Regions from separate parts of the Rhizobium sp. 3T7 genome, predicted to be linked through region 4. Evidence: predicted binding sites of a transcription regulator. Region 4 holds the regulator's gene; each other region holds the start of a gene.
What was found. Region 4 encodes LexA, which represses DNA repair genes until DNA is damaged. Its sites were predicted from a motif close to TGTTCNNNNTGTGTTCNG; they were not measured.
Positions count from the first base shown of each region.

Region 1: the regulator LexA is predicted to act here: its motif matches at 3,150-3,167, upstream of dinB (DNA polymerase IV).
Region 2: the regulator LexA is predicted to act here: its motif matches at 1,445-1,462, upstream of ruvC (crossover junction endodeoxyribonuclease RuvC).
Region 3: the regulator LexA is predicted to act here: its motif matches at 2,723-2,740, upstream of K9B32_RS04400 (PA0069 family radical SAM protein).

Region 1 covers NZ_JAIQXS010000007.1:137,371-143,305, reverse strand. The annotation lists gene K9B32_RS12870 (ectoine synthase) at 90-470, shown strand; gene K9B32_RS12865 (amidase) at 548-1,858, shown strand; gene K9B32_RS12860 (VOC family protein) at 1,891-2,304, shown strand; partial or broken gene dnaE2 (error-prone DNA polymerase) at 2,476-2,939, opposite strand; gene dinB (DNA polymerase IV) at 3,388-4,524, shown strand; gene K9B32_RS12845 (phospholipase D-like domain-containing protein) at 4,645-5,935, shown strand, end outside.
Region 2 covers NZ_JAIQXS010000009.1:76,239-82,173, forward strand. The annotation lists gene K9B32_RS15010 (methyl-accepting chemotaxis protein) at 1-1,263, opposite strand, end outside; gene ruvC (crossover junction endodeoxyribonuclease RuvC) at 1,504-2,016, shown strand; gene ruvA (Holliday junction branch migration protein RuvA) at 2,050-2,667, shown strand; gene ruvB (Holliday junction branch migration DNA helicase RuvB) at 2,746-3,786, shown strand; gene K9B32_RS15030 (DinB family protein) at 3,825-4,388, shown strand; gene K9B32_RS15035 (AcvB/VirJ family lysyl-phosphatidylglycerol hydrolase) at 4,411-5,793, opposite strand; gene mprF (bifunctional lysylphosphatidylglycerol flippase/synthetase MprF) at 5,790-5,935, opposite strand, start outside.
Region 3 covers NZ_JAIQXS010000002.1:328,949-334,883, forward strand. The annotation lists gene K9B32_RS04390 (phosphotransferase) at 1-714, shown strand, start outside; gene K9B32_RS04395 (ribonuclease HII) at 717-1,388, opposite strand; gene K9B32_RS04400 (PA0069 family radical SAM protein) at 1,498-2,655, opposite strand; gene K9B32_RS04405 (glycosyl transferase) at 2,794-3,312, shown strand; gene K9B32_RS04410 (hypothetical protein) at 3,501-3,818, shown strand; gene moaB (molybdenum cofactor biosynthesis protein B) at 3,855-4,406, opposite strand; gene K9B32_RS04420 (4-(cytidine 5'-diphospho)-2-C-methyl-D-erythritol kinase) at 4,390-5,298, opposite strand; gene K9B32_RS04425 (tetratricopeptide repeat protein) at 5,305-5,935, opposite strand, start outside.
Region 4 covers NZ_JAIQXS010000016.1:52,146-58,080, reverse strand. The annotation lists gene K9B32_RS20570 (methyl-accepting chemotaxis protein) at 1-224, shown strand, start outside; gene kdsA (3-deoxy-8-phosphooctulonate synthase) at 247-1,092, opposite strand; gene K9B32_RS20560 (VOC family protein) at 1,089-1,973, opposite strand; gene lexA (transcriptional repressor LexA) at 2,173-2,889, shown strand; gene K9B32_RS20550 (hypothetical protein) at 2,980-3,243, opposite strand; gene gltA (citrate synthase) at 3,743-5,032, shown strand; gene lpxB (lipid-A-disaccharide synthase) at 5,062-5,935, opposite strand, start outside.

The DNA.
Region 1 (5,935 bases), on a different contig from region 4:
TCTGCTTTATTTCATGCACGCAGCTTGTCAAATGGGCGCGTCGAAAAGCAAGCAACCGCTGCTAAGAAATGAATTGGGGATCGTGACCAATGTTCGTGCGCACACTGACAGAGCTTATCGGGACAGATCGAGATGTTGATTGGGGTAACGGGTTGAGCCGGCGTTTCGTTCTGGAGCGCGACGGACTTGGCTTCGCGCTGATGGAAACGACGGTTCGCGCCGGCAGCGAATCGCATCTGCAGTACCGCAACCATCTTGAAGTCTGCTATTGCATCGAAGGCCGAGGCGAGATCGAAGATGGCGACGGGAACGTCTGGACACTTGAGCCGGGGACACTTTACGCTTTGGACAAACACGACAAACACGTTCTTCGTGCCCACACAGACATGCGGCTCGTCAGCGTCTTCAATCCACCGATCAAGGGCCAGGAATCGCACAATTACGCAAACGGCGCGTACTCCTCGTATTGACCGCGGTTCAGCGAATGGAAATGCGCTAATGACGATGGTGCAATTGCCCAGAAGCTTCTTCAATCCAGGGTGCGATAGTGACAGGTTTCATTCATAAGTTCGATCAGGACGCAACCGCTATAGCTCTCGAAGTGGGTGCAGGACGCCTGACAGCGAGGTCGGTGGCTGAAAGCTTCATCGCCCGGACTTTGATGAAAGAGCCTGACATCCAGGCGTTCGCTGCATTCAATCACGCGCTGGTGCTCGAACAAGCCGATCGTATAGACAGAAGTCCCGAAAAGGGACTGCTTGCGGGCGTCCCAATCGGCGTCAAGGATATCTTCGATACGGTTGACTGGGCGACTGAGTTCAATTCGCCGATCTATCGCAACAATCGACCCTCTCGAGATGCCCATGCCGTCGCTCTTCTCCGGCAGGAAGGAGCGGTCGTTATGGGCAAGACAGCGACGGCCGAATTCGCGTTCATGCATACCGGCCCTACCCGCAACCCACATGATCTGTCACGAACACCAGGCAGTTCGAGTGCGGGATCGGCGGCGGGGCTCGCGGCGGGCCTTTTTGCCGCTGCGCTCGGCACGCAGACCGCAGGTTCCCTGATCAAGCCGGCATCCTATTGCGGGCTCTACGCCTACAAACCCTCGCACAACCTGGTTTCGCTCGAAGGCGTCAAGCCGCTTGCACCCAGCTTTGACACGGCGGGCTGGTATGGTGCATCCGAACGAGATCTGAGCCTGGTTGCTCGGGTCTTGATTCCTGGTTTGCCAAAATACGCTGCGGCCAATGGGCGGTTGAAGATCGGCTTCTGTAGAACGCCGTATTGGGGAATGGCCGATCCGGATGTTCACCAAGCTGTCACGGCAGCCGCAACCGCGTTTGCCGAGCGGGGCCATGGCGTCGACGAGATTGTTCTGCCATCGGCTTTCGAAACAGTTGCCCGGGATCACCAGATCATAAACGACTGCGAAGGTGCCAGGGCGCTCCACAAGGAACAAAGGACCTCCATCGAATTGATGAGTCCGGAACTCGCCGACATGTTTGCGCGCGCCTCGGCGATTTCCTGGGAAGATGAAGTCGCGACGCGAAACCGGCTGGCGTTGCTCGTTTCTGTTCTGAATGCCACCATCGAGCCCTATGATGCCGTGATCGCACCAAGCTGCGCCCACGTGGCACCGGTCGGCCTGGCTGCTACCGGAACGTCGGACTTCATAAGGCTTTGGACGGCATTTGGCCTTCCCCAAGCCAATATTCCGCTCATGCGCAAAGATGGGGAGTTGCCGATAGGTCTCCAGGTCGTCGGTTCAGCATTTTCCGATGCAAAGCTTCTGCATTGCATCGAGGTCCTGTCCGGCATCCAGAACCATCGCTCCGGACATGCCCAACCGCAATGAGTTCGTCGCATCCCTCAACAAGGAGAATCCCTATGCGCTCTGCCTTTCATCTTGCCTATCACGTGACCGATCTGGACGCGTCGAGGCGCTTTTATGGTGATGTCCTTGGCTGCCGGGAAGGCCGCAGCACGGAGACTTGGGTGGATTTCGATTTTTTCGGGCATCAGATTTCCTTGCATCTCGGCACGCCCTTCGCCGTCAGCCGGACCGGCAAGGTCGGCGACCATATGGTGATGATGCCGCATCTCGGCGTCGTGCTGCCACTTGATGACTGGTTTGCACTGGCGGACCGCCTTCAGGCCGCTCACATCAAATTTGATATCCCGCCGGTCGTTCGCTTTGCTGGCGAACCAGGTGAGCAGCGCACCATGTTCTTCTTCGACCCCAGCGGCAATCCAATCGAAGTCAAAGGTTTCCGTGATTTCGACGGTATATTCGCACGCTAAGCATCGTCCCATTTGACGATTGCATTCCAAGCCTCAAACCGAAAGGCCCCAAAAAGCCATGCCCTTGATCGACCTTACCCACGACTTTGCCGACGGCATGCCAGATTTTCGTTGAGACGAGATGGCGAAGTCAAGCAATTCACCGCCTGCATTCGCCCTTTCGTGACGCATGACGCTTCCAAGATACGAGGAAAGATCGGTCAGCCGGTGGGCGACGAGGTGCACGACGTCCCCTTCCCGCTGGATGCGGCCGTAGGCGCCGAGCATGCCGGCGCCAAGCACGATGCGTCGTTGTTTCTCAAAGGTTTTGACCCAGACGAGCAGATTGGCGATCCCGGATTCATCCTCGATGGCGATGAACTCACGCCCTTGGCCGTGGTTGGCGAACGAGAACAAGGCCAGCCGCCTCGAGCCTGCATCGCTTCCCGACAGGTGACAATCCGGCGTTTCGCCAGATCCTCCTGCGGAGACGAAACCGGATGGTTTTGCAGGGTCAACGCGATATGGCCATAATCCTCGACCACGTCGCCGCCTGATGTGATCGGTCTCAGCGCCACCACCGGTTCATTGAACAACGCTACCGTCTCGTTTTCGCGGGCTGATGCCGCGGCGAAAAGTGGCAGCGGTTCGTCCCGCCGCCGACGACATCATGGAGAGCGCCGAGCACGGGTCCTCCCCCGGGCAGCCGGCTGTCGATCGTCGTAGCATCGAACGGAAGCGCACGACCGCAAACCGCCCTACCTTCGGCGGCTCGTTGCGCTCGCGCAACCAGGCGATAACGGGGGCGACGGCATGGTCATGCAATGGTGCCTCCTTGGGCCTTGCAACTGCCGAAACTGTTGGTATGTTCCCTTTCCGTTCTAAAATCGAAGAGGAGTCGATCAACCGTCAAGCGACTCTCAGGTGAAGCGATCGACAGACTTGAATGCATGCGCGCGTATTTGCAGATTCACCGATGAAATACAGTGGGATACGGAGAAGACGATCATGCGAAGCCCTCGCAGAAAAATTTTGACAAAAGCCTGCTGCTCGATCCTGTCAGCGGTCCGGATAAAATAGACGGCGGCGATTGAAAGGACATGGATGTTGACCGCACAAGAGCCCGAGGGTGAGGACAGACGTGGAGCGGAAGTCATTCCCTCCGCTGGCGGCCGCGTGCGCAAAATCATCCACATCGACATGGACGCGTTCTACGCCTCCGTCGAGCAGCGCGACAATCGGGAGCTTCGAGGCAAACCGGTCGCCGTCGGCCATCCTGAGGCGCGCGGCGTGGTCGCGGCTGCCAGCTACGAGGCCCGCAAATTCGGCGTTCACTCGGCGATGCCCTCGGTGACGGCCAAACGCAAGTGTCCAGACCTGATTTTCGTGCCGCATCGTTTCGACGTCTATCGGGCCGTCTCGCAGCAGATCCATGCGATCTTTGCCGAATACACACCGCTCATCGAACCACTGTCACTCGATGAAGCCTATCTCGATGTCACCGAAAACCTGAAGGGCATGGAACTCGCAACCGAGATCGCCGAGGAGATCCGCGCCAGGATCAAGGCCGAAACCAGGCTCACCGCATCCGCCGGCGTCTCCTACAACAAGTTCCTCGCCAAGATCGCGTCGGACCAGCGCAAACCCGACGGAATGTTCGTCATTACGCCGAAGCATGGCGCTGCCTTCGTCGAAGCGCTCCCTGTCAAGAAATTCCACGGTGTCGGACCGGCGACGGCGCAGAAGATGCAAAAACTCGGGATAGAGACCGGCGCCGATCTCAAGGCCCGTGATCTCTCCTTTCTGCAGCAGCATTTCGGGAAGTCGGGGCCATGGTTCTATTGGATCGCCCGCGGCATCGACGAACGGGAGGTTAAGCCCGATCGCACCCGCAAATCGGTCGGCGCCGAGGATACGTTCCGGGAGGACATTCATGACATCGAGGCAGCCCGGGCCTGCCTGCAATCGCTGATCAGCAAGGTCTGGCGGTACTGCAAGGACAATGGTATGCGCGGCAAGACCGTAACGCTGAAGGTGAAATGGGCCGACTTCACCCAGATCACCCGAAGCAAGACGGCCGCCGCGCCGGTGGCGAGCGCTGCGGAACTTGCCGAGATCGCAGGACTGCTGTTGTCGCCGATCTTTCCTGTTTCAAAGGGCATTCGACTACTGGGCGTGACCCTCTCCTGCCTCGATCATGCCGATGAGGGAAGCCAACCACAGCTCGCACTTGCTTTGTGACCCACCTCGCCCAGATCCATTTGCTGGCGCCCGCGCTATTCTTGGACTTAAACTTTATCGGGCATCTCCATACTGTCGCACAACCGTGATAGATTCCGCCGGTCAACTGGGGAGGCGCGGATGGATACGAACTTTCGGGTCACTGGCAAGAACGCGGCGGCACCATTTTCTCTCACCATCCATCGCGGCGACGGCATGCTGCTTCTGGGAATGGACTGGAAGGATGGCCGGCCCCCGACCAACTTCGTTGGTTTTGCGATCCAGTATCGAGAGCCTGGAACCGATGTCTTCAAGAACGTGCGCAATCGCATCGGCTTCCCTGGCCAGGACGTCCCCGGGGACGGTATTCGCACCACTGACGCGCCGATCCAAAAATTCCGCTGGGTGCATTTTCCCTTCAACGCAGATCTGCCAGGCGCCTTCGTCTATCGAGTGATGCCGATGTTCATGGGTGCTGACGGTGCGCTCACTTCTGGCGAGGCGCAGGAAACGGAACTGGCGCTGATGCGCGAAACCATTCCCGGCAAGCTCAACGTCGCCTTCACCCGGGGTTTTGTCTCATCGCAGGCATTCGTACGCAACTTCGCAGCCGGCGGACCATTGATCACGCTGGTGCCGCCTGATGGGGATGAGGGCTTGGACTTCGTGCCCACCCATGCCGATGCCGAACGCGCACTCGCCTGGATGGGGTTCGAAGCGCGCGCCGAAACGCTTTCGCTGCTCGAGCGCTCTCGCGATGCAGGCGCGGAGGTCCGCGTCATTGCTTATGACCTCAATCTGCCGGCGGTGGTCGAACGGCTGGAAGCGCTTGGGCCAAATCTCAAGGTCATTGTCGACGACAGCGCCCGAACCAAAGGACACGGACGACCGGACTCCCCCGAGACCCACGCGGCCGAACGCCTGATCGCCTCGGCCGGCGCGGAAAACGTGAAGCGCCAGAACATGGCAAACCTGCAGCATCACAAGTCGATCGCTGTCCGCGGAGGCGGTATCGATACCGTCGTCTACGGTTCGACGAACCACAGTTGGCGGGGCTTTTATGTTCAGTCGAACAATAGCCTCGTTGTTCAAAGCGCAAGCGCGGTCGGCGACTATTTTGCCGCCTTCGAGAATTACTTCACGGCGGAAGGTGCGGCGGATTTCATCGCCTCGGCCAGTTCCCGCGGCTGGCATGACCTGGGGCTGGACGGCATCGACGCGAAGGTCGCCTTTTCTCCGCACAGCGAAGCCAACGGCCTGCTCAATGAGATCGGCGCCGATATCGACACCGCGGGGTCGAGCGTGTTCTTCTCGCTGGCCTTCCTCGGCCAGACCACGAGGGGACCGATTGGCCCGGCCTTGGGGCGGGCGTTGCGAAAGCCGGATGTGCATGTCATGGGCATCGCAGACGGGCGGGTTGCAGCCGATAACT
Region 2 (5,935 bases), on a different contig from region 4:
TTCGACCAGCGACTGCTTGAACCGCGCCAAGGCCTTGGCCATCGTGCCGATTTCGTCGCCGCGGTTCTGGCTACCGATCTCGACTTCGAGGTTGCCATCGGCAACATCGCGGGTGGCGCCGGCAAGGCGAGCAAGCGGCGAGAAGAGCAACTTGGTGATTGCCCACGTCGCAACAGCCATGACGACGAGGACACCGAACGCGATCATCGTCAGCAGAGTGGCGATCTCCAAGGAGCCGGCGTTAAGCTCGCTGAGGCGCACGCTTTCCACGACGAGGAAGCGCGAACCCTTATAATCGATGCCGCGGACATAGGCTCGCGCCGAGCCATCGGCGCGATCGAAGTCGTCGACCGTCATGCCCGTTGCCGACAATGCGTCCTTCGCGAACGTGAAAGGCGCGGTATCGAGCGTCACGAGCTGACCGGTCGCGTTGACGCCAATCGCCGAGCCGTCATCCGAGATGATTGCCGCCTGCGCCGTACTGCCGGTCACGATGCCCTTGGCGAGAATGCTGGTAATGATGTCTTCGCGCACCTTGAAGAGCATCACGCCCTTCGCGGCACCGAGCTTGACGATCGGCACGGCATAAAAGATTGCCGACTTGCCGCTTGCGGCATCGACGCGAAGACCGGAGAAGCCCGTGGGGGCGGAATCATCCGTCGCCTTCGCGGTGTTCTCGATCGCCTTGGCGAAGGCGAGACCGGCGCCGGTCGACTTCCATGCATCGGTCTTCAGGTTTTCGGCGAAATCGTCGTTCTTCTTGTAGGAGTAGAGGACGTTCCCGTCGAGATCGGCAATCAGCAGGTCGCTGAAGGCGGTGTTTTCGAGGTCACGAGCCACTTCGCTCTGCGTCGTCTCATGGTTGGAATAGTAGAAGCCGCTTGGCGCCTCCGGCTTCATCAGCTTCTCGCGCTGGTCTGCCGGGTTCGGATTGCTGGTAATGAACACCTTCTTCAATTCGGCACGGGTATCGCCCGACGTCTTCTCGATGGTCTTCCAGCCGCTCTTCAGGCTCGTGATCGACATCTGAAGCGCTTCTATGCGCGCAATCGAGTTTGCCTGGTTTTCCAGTTGCTTCAGCTGATCCTGCAGCATGTCGCCGCGGAAGATCAGGACGCTCTCCTTTGCCTTGAGGGCCTGTTCGCCGGAAATACGGCTGCTGGCGAAGTAAGCGAGAACGTTGATGACCGCAATCGAGAGCGCGGTGAGCAGAATGAAGGTAGCGATAACCTTGAAGGACAGGGATTGAAATCTCTGAACCATGAACGATGAACCCTTCCGGAACGGCACATGCCGGCAGAACGCGGAACGTCCGACCGGTTGACCTGTAAACAGAACACGGGAGCCTTGCCTTCTGTGGAAGGGAGCTCCTCTGACATTTTATGGTTCAAAGTCGGCTATGGAGCTTAAATTGCCGTAAACAGCCGCCCTGAAAAACAAGGAATGTTTTTGTTTTGTTCACTTATCGATGGCAGTTATTTCGTGACTGCAATAGGGTGAAGCATGCAAAATACGATTCGCATCATCGGCGTCGATCCGGGCCTGCGCCGCACGGGCTGGGGAATTATCGACACGCTCGGCAACTCCTTGCGCTTTGTCGCATCCGGCACGGTGACCTCGGACGGAGACATGGATCTAGCCTCGCGCCTTTGCCAACTGCACGATGGATTGGCGGATGTCGTGCATAGCTACCAGCCGGATGAGGCTGCCGTCGAACAAACTTTCGTCAACAAGGATGCCGTTGCGACGCTGAAGCTCGGCCAGGCCCGTGGCATTGCAATGCTCGTCCCCGCTCGCTCCGGCCTGCCGGTTGCCGAATATGCCCCGAACGCCGTCAAGAAGGCGGTCATCGGCGTCGGCCACGGCGAGAAGAAACAGATCCACATGATGCTGAAGATCCTGATGCCGAAGGTCGAATTCAAAGGCGACGACGCAGCCGACGCGCTGGCGATCGCCATCTGCCATGCTCACAACCGCGGTAGCGGCCGCATGCGGCAGGCAGCGCTTGCCGGCTAATCTTCACTGTAAACCACCGAACGGACCAAATGCATGATCGGCAAGCTTAAAGGCACCATCGAAGAAATCGGCGACGACTATGTCCTCGTTGATGTCCACGGCGTCTGCTACGTCGCCTTCTGCTCGGCGCGCACCCTGTCGCGCCTCGGTTCGGTGGGCGAGGCCTGTGTGCTCTTCATTGAGACCTACGTTCGCGAAGACCAATTGAAACTCTTCGGTTTCATGACCGCCCTGGAGAGGGAATGGTTCAATCTTCTGCAAAGCGTTCAGGGGGTTGGTGCGAAGGTGGCTCTTGCCGTGCTGTCGACGCTGCCCCCGAGCGAACTTGCCAACGCCATCGCGCTGCAGGATCGTACGGCCGTCTCGCGCGCCCAGGGCGTTGGCCCCAAGGTTGCCGTGCGCATCGTCACCGAACTTAAGAATAAGGCGCCGGCCTTCGCAGGCGAAGCCTCCGGCACCATCGGCCTCAAGCAGGAGCTCGGCGAAGGCGTCGCCGCCGCCCCAGTCGCGGACGCGGTTTCCGCGCTGACAAACCTCGGTTATTCGCGTGATCAGGCGGCCAACGCCGTCGCCGCAGCGATGAAAACCGCCGGCGAAGGCGCTGACAGCGCGAAGCTCATCCGGCTCGGGTTGAAGGAATTGGCTCGCTGATCCCTCTGCCCAGGCGGGTGTCAAAGCCGCTGGCTTGGTGTATTGGTCACGAGCGTTTGAAGATTGGGAAATGTCAGCATGAGTGAAGCCGCGCGCCTGATATCCTCGGAAAAGCGAGGAGAGGACCTGGATGTGACGCTGCGGCCGCAATCGCTTGATGAGTTCACCGGCCAGGCGGAGGCGCGTGCGAACCTGAAGGTCTTCATAGAGGCGGCGAAGAATCGCGGCGAAGCACTCGACCATGTGCTTTTCGTCGGCCCGCCCGGCCTCGGCAAGACAACGCTTGCGCAGATCATGGCGAAGGAACTCGGCGTCAATTTCCGCTCCACCTCCGGCCCGGTTATCGCCAAGGCAGGCGATCTTGCGGCCCTTCTGACCAATCTCGAGGAGCGCGACGTGCTCTTCATCGACGAAATCCACCGCCTCAACCCGGCTGTCGAGGAAATCCTTTATCCCGCGATGGAGGATTTCCAGCTCGATCTCATCATCGGCGAAGGCCCTGCCGCGCGCTCGGTCAAGATCGACCTGTCGAAGTTCACCCTCGTCGCGGCAACGACACGTCTCGGCCTTTTGACCACGCCGCTGCGCGACCGTTTCGGCATTCCCGTCCGTCTGAGCTTCTACACCGTCGAGGAACTGGAGCTGATCGTTCGTCGCGGCGCGCGCCTTATGAACCTTCCCATGACCGATGAGGGTGCGCGGGAAATCGCCCGTCGCGCCCGCGGCACGCCGCGTATTGCCGGTCGCCTGTTACGCCGCGTGCGCGATTTCGCCGAAGTGGCGAAGGCCGAGGCCGTCACCCGCGAGATTGCCGACGAGGCGTTGACGCGGCTGCTCGTCGACAATATGGGCCTCGACCAGCTCGACAAGCGTTATCTCAACATGATCGCGGTCAATTTCGGCGGCGGCCCCGTTGGAATCGAGACCATCGCCGCGGGGCTCTCCGAACCGCGCGATGCTATCGAGGACATCATCGAGCCCTACATGATTCAGCAGGGCTTCATCCAGCGTACCCCACGCGGCCGCGTTCTGACGGCGACCGCCTGGAAGCATCTCGGCATGCAGCCCCCGAAGGATCTCGAGGCGGCGCAGTTTCGTTTGTTCCAGGAAGACGACTGACGCTTGCGGGTGGCCCCGTCAAGAAAGGGAGTTATCTGATGCCGACGTTCGACCCCTGCAGGACCGCCCGCAAGCTTGCCTTTAACAATGCGCTAGCGAACCATCGGCTGCATGAGGCTTGCGGCCGGTTGCTGCCGGGAGAGTTCGAGGCTGCGCGGGTAAGCTTCTTTCCGTCGATCAAGGCGACACTCAACCATATTCTGACGGTCGACTGGTTTTACATCGACGCGCTCGAAGGCGGCACGCTTGGGCCTGCCGCCTGGGACGTCGAGGAACCGTTCGACGATATCGCAAAGCTTGCAGCCGAGCAGGCCAAAGTCGATCGTCGGCTGGTCGCGCTCTGCGAAGCCGCCACCCCGGAAAAGCTGGCGTCGGTGACCGAGATCCATCGCACCGAACGCATCCAGCGCGAGCGGATGGAAGACGTTTTAAACCATCTGTTCCAGCATCAGACGCATCATCGCGGCCAGGTTCACGCGATGCTCGCGGGAACGAGCGTGCCGCCGCCACAGCTCGACGAATTCATCGTTGCAGACGATGGTCGCTTCCGGAGCGGCGATCTTGCCGCTCTCGGCTGGAGTGAAGACTATTTGATGCGCTAACCTCTGAAGGGACCGATGCGCTCTAGTCCTGCAGTCGCGCCTTCAGCCCGTCGATGATCGTCTTGCTCAGGAGCTCATAGTTCTCATCAAAGTGGTGGTCGCCGGCAAGGGCGATCACATCCACACCGCTTTCCTTCAGATCAGGGCAAGCCACCTCGTCGTCATCTTCCTTTCCGTAGATGCACTGGACGATCTTCGGATCGACCTTCTTCAGATCATCAACGGGGTCGCCACCGGCACCTTCGGTCTTCTGGCCGAGCCATCCCATGACGGAGATCTGGTAATCCACCTCGTGCGAGAGGGACAGCAGCGACATCTGCGCGATAGCCGCCCTGGCGGCAGGCTTCAGACGTGAATAGGCGGCAGGCACGACGTCGGCGCCGAAGGAGTAGCCGATGAGCAGAACGTGCTTCACGTTCCACTGCTTGCGATAAAGCTCGATAATCTTGCTGAGATCGTCCGCCGTTTGCTGGGGCTTCCGTTCCGACCAGAAATAATGAAGCGAGTCGACGCCGACGACAGGGACGCCCTGCTTCTGCAGCGCCGCACCGACCTCCTTATCGATGTCGCGCCAGCCGCCGTCACCGGAGTAAATGATCGCCATCGTATCGAAGGCCGGCTTGGCATCCAGAATGGTGAGCGGCAGGCCGAGCGGATTGTCGGCACTGCCGGAGGCGTCGATCAGGTCCGAGAGGGTGTCCCCAAGCGTGGTCTGCGCATCATCGCCGGAGTCGCGAATCTCGATGTCGGAATGCTGCTTCTTGAGCTCCTCGACATGCGCGCGACCGTCCTTGTTTGCTGATGGCGTGAGCGCAGCGATGATCGGGTCGGGCAGCGATGTGTCGCTCAGCCCATAGATCATGCGATCGCCGACCGTGTGCTTCTTCGCCGGCGTGCAGAGCTCCTTGGTAAGCGGGATGCCCGCAACCGGATCGATCACCAGGGTTTGGCCGATGGTCGCATCCGGGGTCTGCGCAGCGATTGCGAGTGCCAGCGCGCCGCCCTCGCCGACGCCGGCCACGATCGGCAGATGGTATGCGCTGTTACCAGCCGCGCGCTGGACCTGCTGGCTCAGCGATTCAATATCGGACACCATGTAGATGCAGCCATCATTCTGGCTGACGTCGTAGTTCCTGAGCGCTTCCATGTAGGAGGCGAAGTCGATGCCGATGACGACGGCCCCTTGTTCGACGAGCCGCTCGGCCTGCGCCTTTTCGTTGTCGCCCCAGCCGGCGCCATCCGATATCAGCACGACGGCCCCTTTCACGTCGCCATCGGGCAGGAAGATATGCGGGGAAAGGATAAGCCCGGTCTCAAAGCTCTGCGTCGTCTCGGTCGCCGCCATTGCAGCCGGAACGGACAGTGACAGGGCGCAGACGGCTGCAAGAAGGTGTCTTTTCATCATTTCCTCACTACCCCTCTCAATCCGCCGCCGATCAGGAATGTTGCGTCCATCAGAGCGAGCATCGGATTGCCTCCACCCGAAACCGCAAGATATCGCGGATGCCATTGCGGATGAAACTTTGATTTGAAAGCCCTGAGGCCCT
Region 3 (5,935 bases), on a different contig from region 4:
TGCGCCCGCCCGTGGAGTGGGAGCGTGCAGGCGCTTCTGGCGCATCTGCAGGCGCACGGTTTCGATACCGCACCGAAGCCGGCCGGTCTCGACGCGGATTGGGAGCGTGTCACCTTTCTCCCGGGAAAGATTGCGGACATTGAGCGGGACGCCGAGATGCAATCCGCCCCAGCACTTCTATCGGCGGCAGGCTGGCTGCGCCGCTACCACGACTGTACCGCGCCGGTCGCCGTCAACTGGGCGAAGCGTACATGGCAACTGCCGCCACGCGAGCCACTAGATGTGATCTGCCATGGCGATTTCGCGCCTTACAATATCGTCCTGAGAGACGGCAAACTCGCGGGCGTGATCGACTTCGAGACTGCGCATCCCGGTTCCCGGATATGGGATCTGGCTTATGCGATTTATCGCTGGGCGCCGCTCTCTTCGGCAATCGTCGCACATGAACTCTCCGGTATAGAGAGCCAGATCGAAAGGGCGCGTGTCTTTCTGGAAGAATATGGGCTGGACAGCGAACTTCGCGCTACGGCAGTCGACGGCATCATCACGCGGCTCGAAGCCCTCGTTTCCTTCATGGAGACCGAAGCTTCAACGGGATCGGCGAAGTATCAGCGCAACATCGAGGAAGGGCATCACCGGCTCTACCGGAAGGACATCGCCTATATCCAACGCCACAGGGAGCAGATCGTAGCGGGCGTCTCGCGTCTGACCTGACGTCATTCGCCGTCGATAAACCCGCCTTTTTTCAGCGGACTGAAGGTCATCCTATGCAGCGAGCAGGGGCCGTGTCTTTCGATGCCGGCCCGGTGCTGCGCGGTGCCATAGCCTGCATGCGCGGCAAAGCCGTAGGCCGGGAACGTGCTGTCGGCGCGTGCCATCATTCGGTCCCGCGTCACCTTGGCGACGATCGAGGCGGCAGCGATGGACACGGAGCGTGCGTCACCCTTGACGACCGCCTGCCCAGGGCAGGCAAGACCGGGTGGAATGTCGAGCCCGTCGGTCAGGACATAGCTTGCAGGAATCGACAGGCCACAGATGGCGCGGCGCATTGCGTCTAGGCTGGCCTTGCGGATATCCGTCTCGTCGATGCGCGTCGAGCTTGAGGAGGCGATAGACACCGTCGCCGTTGCGAGAATCTGCACGAAGAGCTCCTCGCGCTTCTGTGCTGAAAGCTGCTTCGAATCGTTCAGCCCATCAGGAATGCGTTTGGGATCGAGAATGACAGCGGCCGCCACGACGGGGCCGGCGAGAGGGCCGCGCCCCGCCTCATCGGCGCCGGCGACCGGCCAATGACCGGCCTTGCGCGCCTTCAGTTCCAGCCGGAAATCCGGCACGAGAGGGACATCTTCGAAAAGCATGGGAGAATCGGGTGGCGTGCGACGTTTCATGCGGCTGAACCTCGCACGCCAACCCGATTTCCTGCAAGTCCCCGGATCAGGGCGGCGGGCCGGGGACTTGAGCGCGGAAGGGCAGGGCGACCATCCGCGAACTCAAACATCAAAGCAGCGAGAGTTGAACGCCGCTGCCATCGGGCGGAACGAAAAGGTCGTCCCGTAGTGGCATGCTGCGTCGGGTCATACCGAGCCGTTTCGTTGCCATTTCAAAACGGCGGGCAATCTGCCAGGCATAGGGTCCAGCACCTTTCATTCGCTTGCCGAACTCGGCGTCGTAATCCTTGCCGTCGCGCATCGAGCGAACCAGCGACATGACGTGGCGGTAGCGGTCGGGATAATTTTGCAGCAGCCAGTCGCGAAACAGCGGTGACACTTCGAGCGGCAGGCGCAGGATCACATAACCCGCTTCCGCAGCGCCAGCGGCGTGAGCCGAGTCCAGAATGCGCTCCAGTTCATGATCGTTGAGCGCCGGAATCATCGGGGCAGCCATCACCGATGTCTGTATACCTGCCTCGGAGAGCGCGCGGATGGCCTCCAGCCGACGCGTCGGCGTCGAGGCGCGCGGCTCCATCGTTCGCGCCAGCTTTCGGTCGAGCGTCGTGACCGACAGCGAAACACGCACAAGGTTCCTCTCCGCCATCGCCGAGAGAATGTCGATGTCGCGCATGATCATTGCCGACTTGGTTACGATCGAAACCGGATGGTTCGCCTTCTCAAGCACCTCGAGAATCTGCCGCATGATGCGCCACTCCTTCTCGATTGGCTGGTAGGGATCGGTGTTGGTGCCGATCGCGATCACGCGCGGCCTATAGCCGGGCTTCGCCAATTCGCGCTCCAGAAGCTTCGCAGCATCGGGCTTGGCAAAGAGCTTTGCTTCGAAGTCGAGGCCGGCCGAAAGCCCCATATAGGCATGCGTCGGCCGCGCGAAGCAGTAGATGCAGCCATGCTCGCAGCCGCGATAGGGATTGATCGAGCGGTCGAAGGGAATGTCCGGCGATTCATTGCGGGTGATGGCCGTTCGGGGCTTTTCGATCTGAACCTCGGTCTTGAACGGAGGCAGGTCCTCAAGGTTCTGCCAGCCGTCGTCGAAAGTCTCACGGCGCAACGGCTCGAAGCGCCCGCTCGGATTGAGTCCGGCTGCGCGGCCCCGGCGGCGGTCGACTTCGATCCGCAGGCCGGCAGATACGATCATCGCATCGGCAATATCTGCCGTATTGGCAGGCGCGAATGCGGCCTGCCCTGCAAGGGACTGCTCGTTCATCGGGATTCTCCGCTGGCGGAAGCGTTGCTTCCATCCGTTTTGATGATTAAGTTCCTATCGGCAATATGAGAACAATGCAAGAACAAAATGAGGAAAGTGCCGCTGGCAAATTTTTGTGCGGCGCTCTATGAATAGGCAATGTTGACTGTTGTACTCGAATGCCGGGATCAGGAACCTGAACTGGCGCAGACGTTATCGGTGTTGGTTGCGGGCGCAGTGGAGGGGCTCGTCAGCGATGTCGTAGTGCTTGACCATGACTCAAGGGATGGGACCTCAAGGGTGGCCGATGCCGCCGGCTGCCGGTTTCATTCGCAATGGGATATCAAGGATATAGTGCGCTCGGCGCGGGGCGAGTGGCTGCTTTTCGTCGAGCCGGGAGCGCGGCCACAGACGGGCTGGATCGACGAGATTGCCGAGTACATGGCGCTAAACCAGTTGCCGGCGCGCTTCACTGCCTCGCGGGGATATCGACGGCCCTTCCTGCAGCGCATCGGCCGCGCCTCGTCGCCGCTCGAGCTTGGACTTCTCCTTCCCAAGAAGCAGGCGCTGGCCACGGCAAGAAGTGGTATGCGCCTTTCCGAATTCGCGAAAGGGCAGAAGCTGCGCAAGCTTTCCAGCGAACTGATTCCATCATGGGTCGCGCGCGCCGCCCTATAGCAAACGCGTGCTGGTCCTTCGACTTCTCCGCAAAAGATGGCGCCCGATACAATTTTGCGCTATAATTTCTGCATGGCGCCGCCCGAGCGCCTCGCTTCGTGACGGTCGACCATGGAATGCCGTTAGACGGCAGAACAGGTCAGCGGAAGTCTCCTCTTCTGCCGGTTTCCGGCAAAAGGAGGTGCGTCATGAAACGCAATATGATCCGCGGCCTGTTCTCGGCCGTCATATTGACGACATCGATGATCGCGCATCCGCATTCGGCAGCATCGCAGATGATGCGCAGTTGCGCAGGCCGATCCGAGGTCGTCAATTTCCTCGACAAGAACTTTGCCGAAAAACTGACGGCAGTCGGATTGGTCAACCAGAACGCCATGCTTGAGGTCTATGCCGCGCAGAGCGGCACGTGGACGCTGCTCATCACGGATGTTCGCGGCGTAAGCTGCATCCTGCTGTCGGGTGATAGCTGGGAGACGATGCCTACTTTTCCGGGCATTGGGACATAGAGCGGCAGGTTTGCATTTTTCTGCCGAAGCAGTTCGTTACTTGCCCCCGCCGCGCTTCAGATGCTCATCGAGGCGCGGCATGATCTCCACGAAATTACAGGGCATGTGGCGGTAGTCGAGCTGGGCTTTCAGTATGCCGTCCCAGGCGTCCTTGCAGGCGCCGGGCGAGCCGGGCAGCGCGAAGATAAAGGTCGCGTTGGCAACTCCCGCCGTGGCGCGTGATTGAATCGTCGAAGTGCCGATCTTGTCGTAGGAGATACGGTGGAACACCTCCGAAAAGCCATCCATCTTCTTCTCGAAAAGCGGTTCCAGCGCATCCGGCGTAACGTCGCGGCCGGTAAAGCCTGTTCCGCCGGTGGTGATCACGACGTCGATATCGTCGCGCTCGGTCCAGGCCTTCACACGCGAAGCGATTGCCTGTCGGTCGTCGGGGACGATCGCGCGGTCGACCAACCGGTGACCCGCCTCCGTGATCCTGGAAACCAACGTATCGCCGGAACGGTCATCGGCGAGCGTCCGTGTATCCGAGACCGTCAGCACGGCAATGCCGACAGGGATGAAAGAACGCGTTTCATCCAGCCCTGGCATCATGCCCTCCAGCGATCGTTTCTGTTGTTTCGAAATACCAGTCCGGTCGCTCGCTGTGAAGCGCGGCGACTGCGTCTTCAGCCGCTGCAAGCGTATCGAAGATGCCGTAGCAGGTCGCGCCCGAACCAGACATGCGAACAAGCGAAGCGCCTTGCTTCTTGAGCATCGCCGAGATCTCGGTAATTTCGGGCAGCAGGTCCCGAGCGACCGGCTCAAGGTCATTGCGCATCGAGCCTATCATCTCGACCCAGGTGGAACGCGGGGCCATGTCGAGTGCCGGTTTGGTCTTGATCGCCAGCTTCCGGAAAACCTCGGGCGTCGATACGCCTTTCAACGGGTTTGCCAGCACCATGGCAAAGGCCGGCATGTCGTCGACAGGCGTGATCTCTTCGCCAATGCCGCGCGCGATCAGTGGTCTGCTCGCCAGGCACATGGGCACGTCGGCACCGAGCCGGACGGCGATCGCCTCGATGGTCGCATTCGAAAGTGAGACGTTCCAAAGCCGCATAAGACCGCGAAGCGTCGCTGCCGCATCGGCCGATCCGCCGCCGATTCCGGATGCAATCGGCAGGTTCTTCTGGAGATGGATGCGAACCGCGGGAGCAAAGCCACTCTCGCGAGCAACTGCCTCGCGGAGAAAGTCCCGGGCCTTCAGGACAAGATTGTCGCCGCGGTCGTCGACGAGCGCTTCGGCAAAGCGTCCTGAGATCACGAACTCGTCTGAGCCCGCCGACGTAAATTCCAGCCGGTCGCCATGCCGGGTGAAGGTCACCAGCATATCGAGGAGACGGTAGCCATCGGATCTCTGGCCCGTCACATGCAGGGCCAGATTGATTTTTGCCGGAGCCTCCTCGATGACAGTCACGTCATCGCGCATAATGGCTGCTGGCATCGCCTATCAGGACTTCTTGTCCGTGGGCTTCGGTTCGACCGGTGCCGGATCCGGCTGCTTCTTGTCGGCGGCCTTGGAGTTGTCGGTATCCTGCGGCAAGCCGTTGGCGATCTTTTCCTTGATCTTCGGGATCTCGGAGGCCTCGGGCTCGGAACCGAGCGCCCGGTTCCACTGGTAGACGGCTTCGAGCTTGCGGCCGACACGCCAATAGGCATCGCCCAGATGGTCGTTGATCGTCGCATCGCCGGCCTTGATCTGCGCCGCCTTCTCCAACTCCTCGACCGCATCGTCGAAGCGGTTCAGCCGGAAATAAGCCCAGCCCAGCGAGTCGATGATGTAGCCATCGTCCGGACGCAGATCGACCGCCTTCTTGATCATCCCCAGCCCCTCATCGAGGTTCCGGTTCATGTCGATCCAGGAGTAGCCGAGGTAGTTCAGAACCTGTGGCTGGTCGGGGTTGAGTTCCAGCGCCTTGCGGAAATTCGGCTCGGCCTGGTCCCATTTCTTCAGGCGCTCATAGGCAATGCCGCGCTGGAAAAAGACTGTCCATGCGCCCCTGCCCGGCAGCGGGCCGAGGACTTCGACGGCCTTGTCGTAGTTGTCCGCCATGGCGGCGTAGTCCTTCGCATCCGACAGG
Region 4 (5,935 bases):
AACAAACCACCGCGCTCCTGGAAGTCAATGCCGCCATCAACACGATGGACAGCGTCACGCAGCAGAACGCGGCGATGGTCGAGCAAACCAGCGCCGCCTGCCGAGAGCTGGGCGACGAGGCGGTGCACCTCAATCACCTGCTGTCCCGTTTCTGTCTCGACGAAACGGGAAAGTCTGTGACCATGGGATATCCCTCCCACAAAAGGATGGCGCTCGCCGGTTGACGGCCGACACCGTCTGCCGGTTTCAGGCGGCCTTTGCAATCCCGTCGAAGGCCAGCAGCTTTTCGAGCAGCCGCGGCATATCCTTCAGATACACCATGTTCGGCCCGTCGGATGGCGCATTGTCAGGATCTTCGTGCGTTTCTACGAAGACACCGGCGACGCCAACCGCAACGGCTGCCCGTGCCAGCGTCTCCACGAATTCGCGCTGGCCGCCGCTCGAACCGCCCTGCCCGCCCGGCTGCTGCACCGAATGCGTCGCATCGAAAACGACTGGAGCACCCATCGCCGCCATGATTGGCAGCGAACGCATGTCGGAAACCAGTGTGTTGTAGCCGAACGAGGCGCCGCGTTCGCAAAGCAGAATATTCGGGTTTCCGGTCGCGTTCAGCTTGTTGAGAACGTTCTTCATGTCCCAAGGCGCCAGGAACTGTCCCTTCTTGACGTTAATGGCTCGGCCGGTCTTCGCGGCTGCCACTAACAGATCGGTTTGACGGCTCAGGAAGGCCGGGATCTGCAGGACGTCGACGACCGTCGCCACCTCGGCGCACTGCTCCTCGGTGTGGATGTCGGTCAGAACCGGAAAGCCGTATTCCTTCTTGAGGTCCGAAAAGACCTCCAGCGCCTTTTCAAGACCTACGCCGCGCTGCGCCGACAGCGAGGTGCGGTTTGCCTTGTCGAACGAGGACTTGTAGACGAGGCCGAGACCAAGTTTGTCGCAGAGTTCCTTCAATACACCGGCGACCATGAAGGCATGGTCGCGGCTCTCCATCTGGCAAGGCCCGGCAATCAGGGACAGCTTGCCGGCATTCGAAAAGGTGACGCGGCCGGCGCCTTCGCCGATCACGACTTCGGAATTTGTCTGGCTCATCGTTTCTCCTCGAAGGCGAAGAGCGCGCCCTGACCGGGCGCCGCCTTCACCAGAATTCGATTGTTCTTGCGCGTGTAAGTCATCCCGTTAGCAGCCAAATGCGCTTCTGTCACGGCGAGATCACTGACCTTGAAGACAATGGCGACGCCACGCAGGCCGCGATCGTTTGAAGGTGCCGGAATATCGAAGTAGGCATCCAATCCATCTGGGGAGAGAACGCTCACTCTGGCGTTCGGAGTTGTCACACTCGCGCCAAAGGCCTCGTTGGTCACCGGGAGGCCGTGCGCCGCAGCACGCACAAATGGCGCAAATGCTTTTGGGTCCGGCGCGCCAAGAACAATCTCTGCGATCCCACCCACGCCATTTGCGTGCTTTTGCAGCGCTCTACGGTCAGCCGGCAGCGGATTGACGCGTTGGCACGTAAAAAAGAAAAAATCCGGAGCCCGCAGATCGACCGCGAACGCGAGCTTGAACGCAGCGGTGACCTGAGAGCCGTCAGGCATCTTCATCGGCCGCTCGAACTGCAGCATCTCGCCGCCATTGATCTTTTCGGCAAGGAACCGGGCGTGGTCGCGATCAGCATCGGCGGTCGCAAAGACCACCGCGGAGAACCCATCATCCCCGCATCGAAATCGGAAAGCCCGGTCACGCGCAGTGAAGACATTGCCTTTCTTCGCCGACGCCTCGTGCAGCTCCGCGCTGGCGACGCCCAAGGGTTCCAGGTATGTTTCGTCGGCGAAGAATATGCAGGCGTTCTCGGTTCCAAAAGGATGCCGGGCATCGGGCGCGACGGTGAATCCCAGCTTTCCCAAGCGCTCGCGCGCAAGTCCGATATTGGAGACCGGCAGCACGATGTGGTCCAGCGGATGTGCTTCGCTCATGGCAAACTCTCCGGAATTTGCGAAGATGTGCGCCGGGCAAGGCAACAATGCAACCCCCTTCTACGCTTTCACTCAAATGCGACGCAAAAACGGAGCAAGTTGCAGGCAAGTTTTATGAACATTTAGGTACTTGCGGAACACATATGGAACATATAGTGTCTGTTCTGGCTTTGTTTCACGACTCTGGGGTTCAACTTCGATGCTGACGCGCAAGCAACAGGAGCTTCTTCTCTTCATTCACGAGCGAATGAAGGAATCCGGTGTCCCTCCGTCTTTCGACGAAATGAAGGACGCCTTGGATCTCGCGTCCAAGTCAGGCATCCACCGGCTGATTACCGCGCTCGAAGAACGGGGCTTCATTCGCCGACTGCCTAATCGGGCCCGCGCATTGGAGGTCATCAAGCTGCCGGAGGCTTACAATCCGAGCCTGCAGCCCCGCCGCGGCTTTTCGCCGAGCGTTATCGAAGGCAGCCTCGGCAAACCGCAGCCGGTTGCGCCTCCGAAGCCGGCTGCGCATGCCGACAACGACAGCTCGGCTTCCGTACCGGTGATGGGGCGGATAGCTGCCGGCGTGCCGATTTCTGCAATCCAGAACAATACCCACGACATTACAGTTCCGGCCGACATGCTTGGCCCGGGCGAGCACTATGCGCTTGAGGTGAAGGGCGACTCGATGATCGAAGCCGGCATCTTCGACGGCGACACGGTGATCATCCGCAACGCCAGCACGGCAAATGCCGGCGACATCGTCGTCGCACTCGTCGATGACGAGGAAGCGACCCTCAAACGTTTCCGCCGCAAGGGCGCCTCCATTGCGCTTGAGGCCGCGAACCCGGCTTATGAAACGCGCATTTTCGGACCCGACCGCGTCAAGGTTCAGGGCAAGCTGGTCGGCCTCATTCGCCGTTATCACTAACGGCGGGCAGCTCGTCGTCAAACGTACCGCTTCGCCAGTTGTATGCCTGATGCCGCATCCAGGGGTGATCAAGCGTGGTATACGCGGCCGTCACGATGGGTGCTCCACATCTATCCGTATCTCAGCGGTGCCCGAGCGGCGCAAGGTTTCGCCGGTGAATAGCAGTGCGCCCGACCGGCATTCCGTCAGGCGAGCAGGCGTTGCGACAATATCGGCGGTGTCGCACGCAGCGCCGAAGTACACAGGGTTTTCGACGATTGTCAGGACGTAGCCGCTATCATGCGTGGCGGTGCACCAGGCAGAGAACCGCGCCAGTCCCGAGGAAGACCGGAGAGAACAGGAAGAACCGCCCATGTTCCATCTCCGTTGCCACAACCCGTCGAAACCACGATGAGCAGCCGAGAGTCGGTCGTACGCCGCGCTGGCCAGGAAACGAGTGATTGCGTGCGGAAGGCGCGGAGGCTTGGGAGCAGATTGAGCCCGGAGAAAATAACGCTCTGCCGCACGAGCAGGCGCATCGGCGCCGGGTCTCTCACCTCAAATGGCTTCAACCCCGGCATGCATCTGCGCCCAAAAGTAGCGGCCCTTGCAACCACAATGCAAGCTCGCGAGGCTTGAAGCAACAATAATCGATTGAAATCTGAAGGAAAATCGGAAGTCAGAAAAGCCAAGGATTATCATTAGCTTCTGCTATGCGCAGGGTTCATCGCAGCAGTGCCCAAAAGTTGATACTGCAATGCACAAAATGGCACCACGGTAACTTGGCATTCGGCGCGCGATCATATAGCTATCGTCGACGACGCTTAACCCTATGGCGCTTTTATGGCGCCAACCGCCAGTTTGGAGGATCAGAATGACGGAACAAAGCGCAACACTGAAAATCGGTGATAAATCAGTCGATCTCGCCGTCAAGAGCGGCACGATTGGCCCTGATGTCATCGATATCGGCGCCCTGTACAAGAATACGGCTTCCTTCACGTACGATCCTGGTTTCACCTCGACCGCATCCTGTGAATCGAAAATCACGTATATCGATGGTGATGCCGGCGTATTGCTTCATCGCGGTTATCCGATCGAGCAACTTGCCGAGCACGGCGACTTCCTCGAGGTCTGCTACCTGCTTCTCTACGGAGAACTGCCGACCGCTGCCCAGAAGAAGGATTTCGACTATCGCGTCACGCATCACACGATGGTGCATGAGCAGATGAGCCGGTTCTTCACTGGCTTCCGCCGCGACGCGCATCCGATGGCCGTCATGTGCGGCTGCGTCGGCGCGCTGTCGGCCTTCTACCATGATTCCACCGACATCACGGATCCGCATCAGCGCATGGTCGCAAGCCTGCGGATGATCGCCAAGATGCCGACGCTCGCTGCCATGGCCTACAAGTATCACATCGGCCAGCCCTTCGTTTACCCGAAGAACGATCTCGACTACGCCTCGAACTTCCTGCGCATGTGCTTCGCAGTTCCCTGCGAGGAATATGTGGTCAATCCGGTGCTGGCCCGCGCCATGGACCGCATCTTCATCCTGCATGCCGATCATGAGCAGAACGCTTCGACCTCGACCGTCCGCCTCGCCGGCTCGTCGGGCGCAAACCCGTTTGCCTGCATCGCGGCCGGCATTGCATGCCTCTGGGGCCCGGCTCACGGCGGCGCCAATGAAGCTGCGCTGAACATGCTCACCGAGATCGGCACCGTTGACCGTATTCCGGAATACATTGCCCGCGCCAAGGACAAGAACGATCCGTTCCGTCTGATGGGCTTCGGTCACCGCGTCTACAAGAACTACGATCCGCGCGCCAAGATCATGCAGAAGACGACGCATGAGGTTCTCGGCGAACTCGGCGTCAAGGACGATCCGTTGCTCGAAGTCGCGATGGAACTCGAGCGCATCGCACTGACCGATGAATACTTCATCGAGAAGAAGCTCTATCCGAACATCGACTTCTACTCGGGCATCACGCTGAAGGCCCTCGGCTTCCCCACGACCATGTTCACCGTGCTGTTTGCTCTCGCTCGCACGGTCGGCTGGATTGCCCAGTGGAATGAGATGATCGAAGATCCGGAACAGCGTATCGGTCGCCCGCGCCAGCTCTACATCGGCGAGCCGCAGCGTGATTACCTGCCGGTCTCCAAGCGCTAAACTGCGATAGCAGACAGCAAAAAGCCCGGTCAGAAATGGCCGGGCTTTTTCTTTTGAAGGACGTCGAGAACGATCTCTGCCGCGTGTTCTCCGGGCGGCTTCTCGGTCTGCATCCTCTGCCAGAGAACGTCAAACCCCTCCATCATCGCCCGCCGCGGCAAGGTGTCTGCCGAAAGCTTCTCCATCCAGCGTGCAAAGCTGCCGCCGCGGACCACGTCATTGATATATTCGGGTACAATCGCGTAATCGGCGATCAGGTTCGGGAGAGCCGCGCTCCACGTTTTGATCTTGCTGGTCATGAGCTTGATGATCCAGTCCGTCTTGTAGGCCGAAATGCAGGGAACCCCCGTCAGTGCCAGCTCGAGCACGACAGTCCCGGATGCGGCCATGGCCGCATCCGCTTCAGCGAATGCCTGCCACTTCTGCTCCGCGCCCGTCACGATCTCGGGCTTGGTCGTCCAATCCTTGACGAGATCACGGATCATGGATTCGCGGCGCGGCATGGTCGGCAAAACGAAGCGCACATCTCCGTTGCGGGCCACTAGCTCGCTCACGGCATCGCCAAAATGCGGCAGCAGCTTCATGATCTCGGACGAGCGCGAACCCGGCAGCAACATCACCGTCTTGCGGTCGCTTTCGTTTCGAGGTTTCGTCTGCTCGCGCTGGCGTCGCGCGCCCAGCAGGTTCGGATCGGCGGTCAAACGGTGACCGACGTAGGTCGTTGGCGGACCGCCCAACTTGCGCATCACTTCCGGCTCAAAGGGCAAGACCGCCAGCACCTGGTCGACATAGGCGCGCATGCGCTGCGCGCGGTATTCTTTCCACGCCCATACGCTGGGACAAACATAATTAACAACCGGCAGGTCGGGCAGCGCCGTTCGCACGCGCTTTGCGACCCTATGA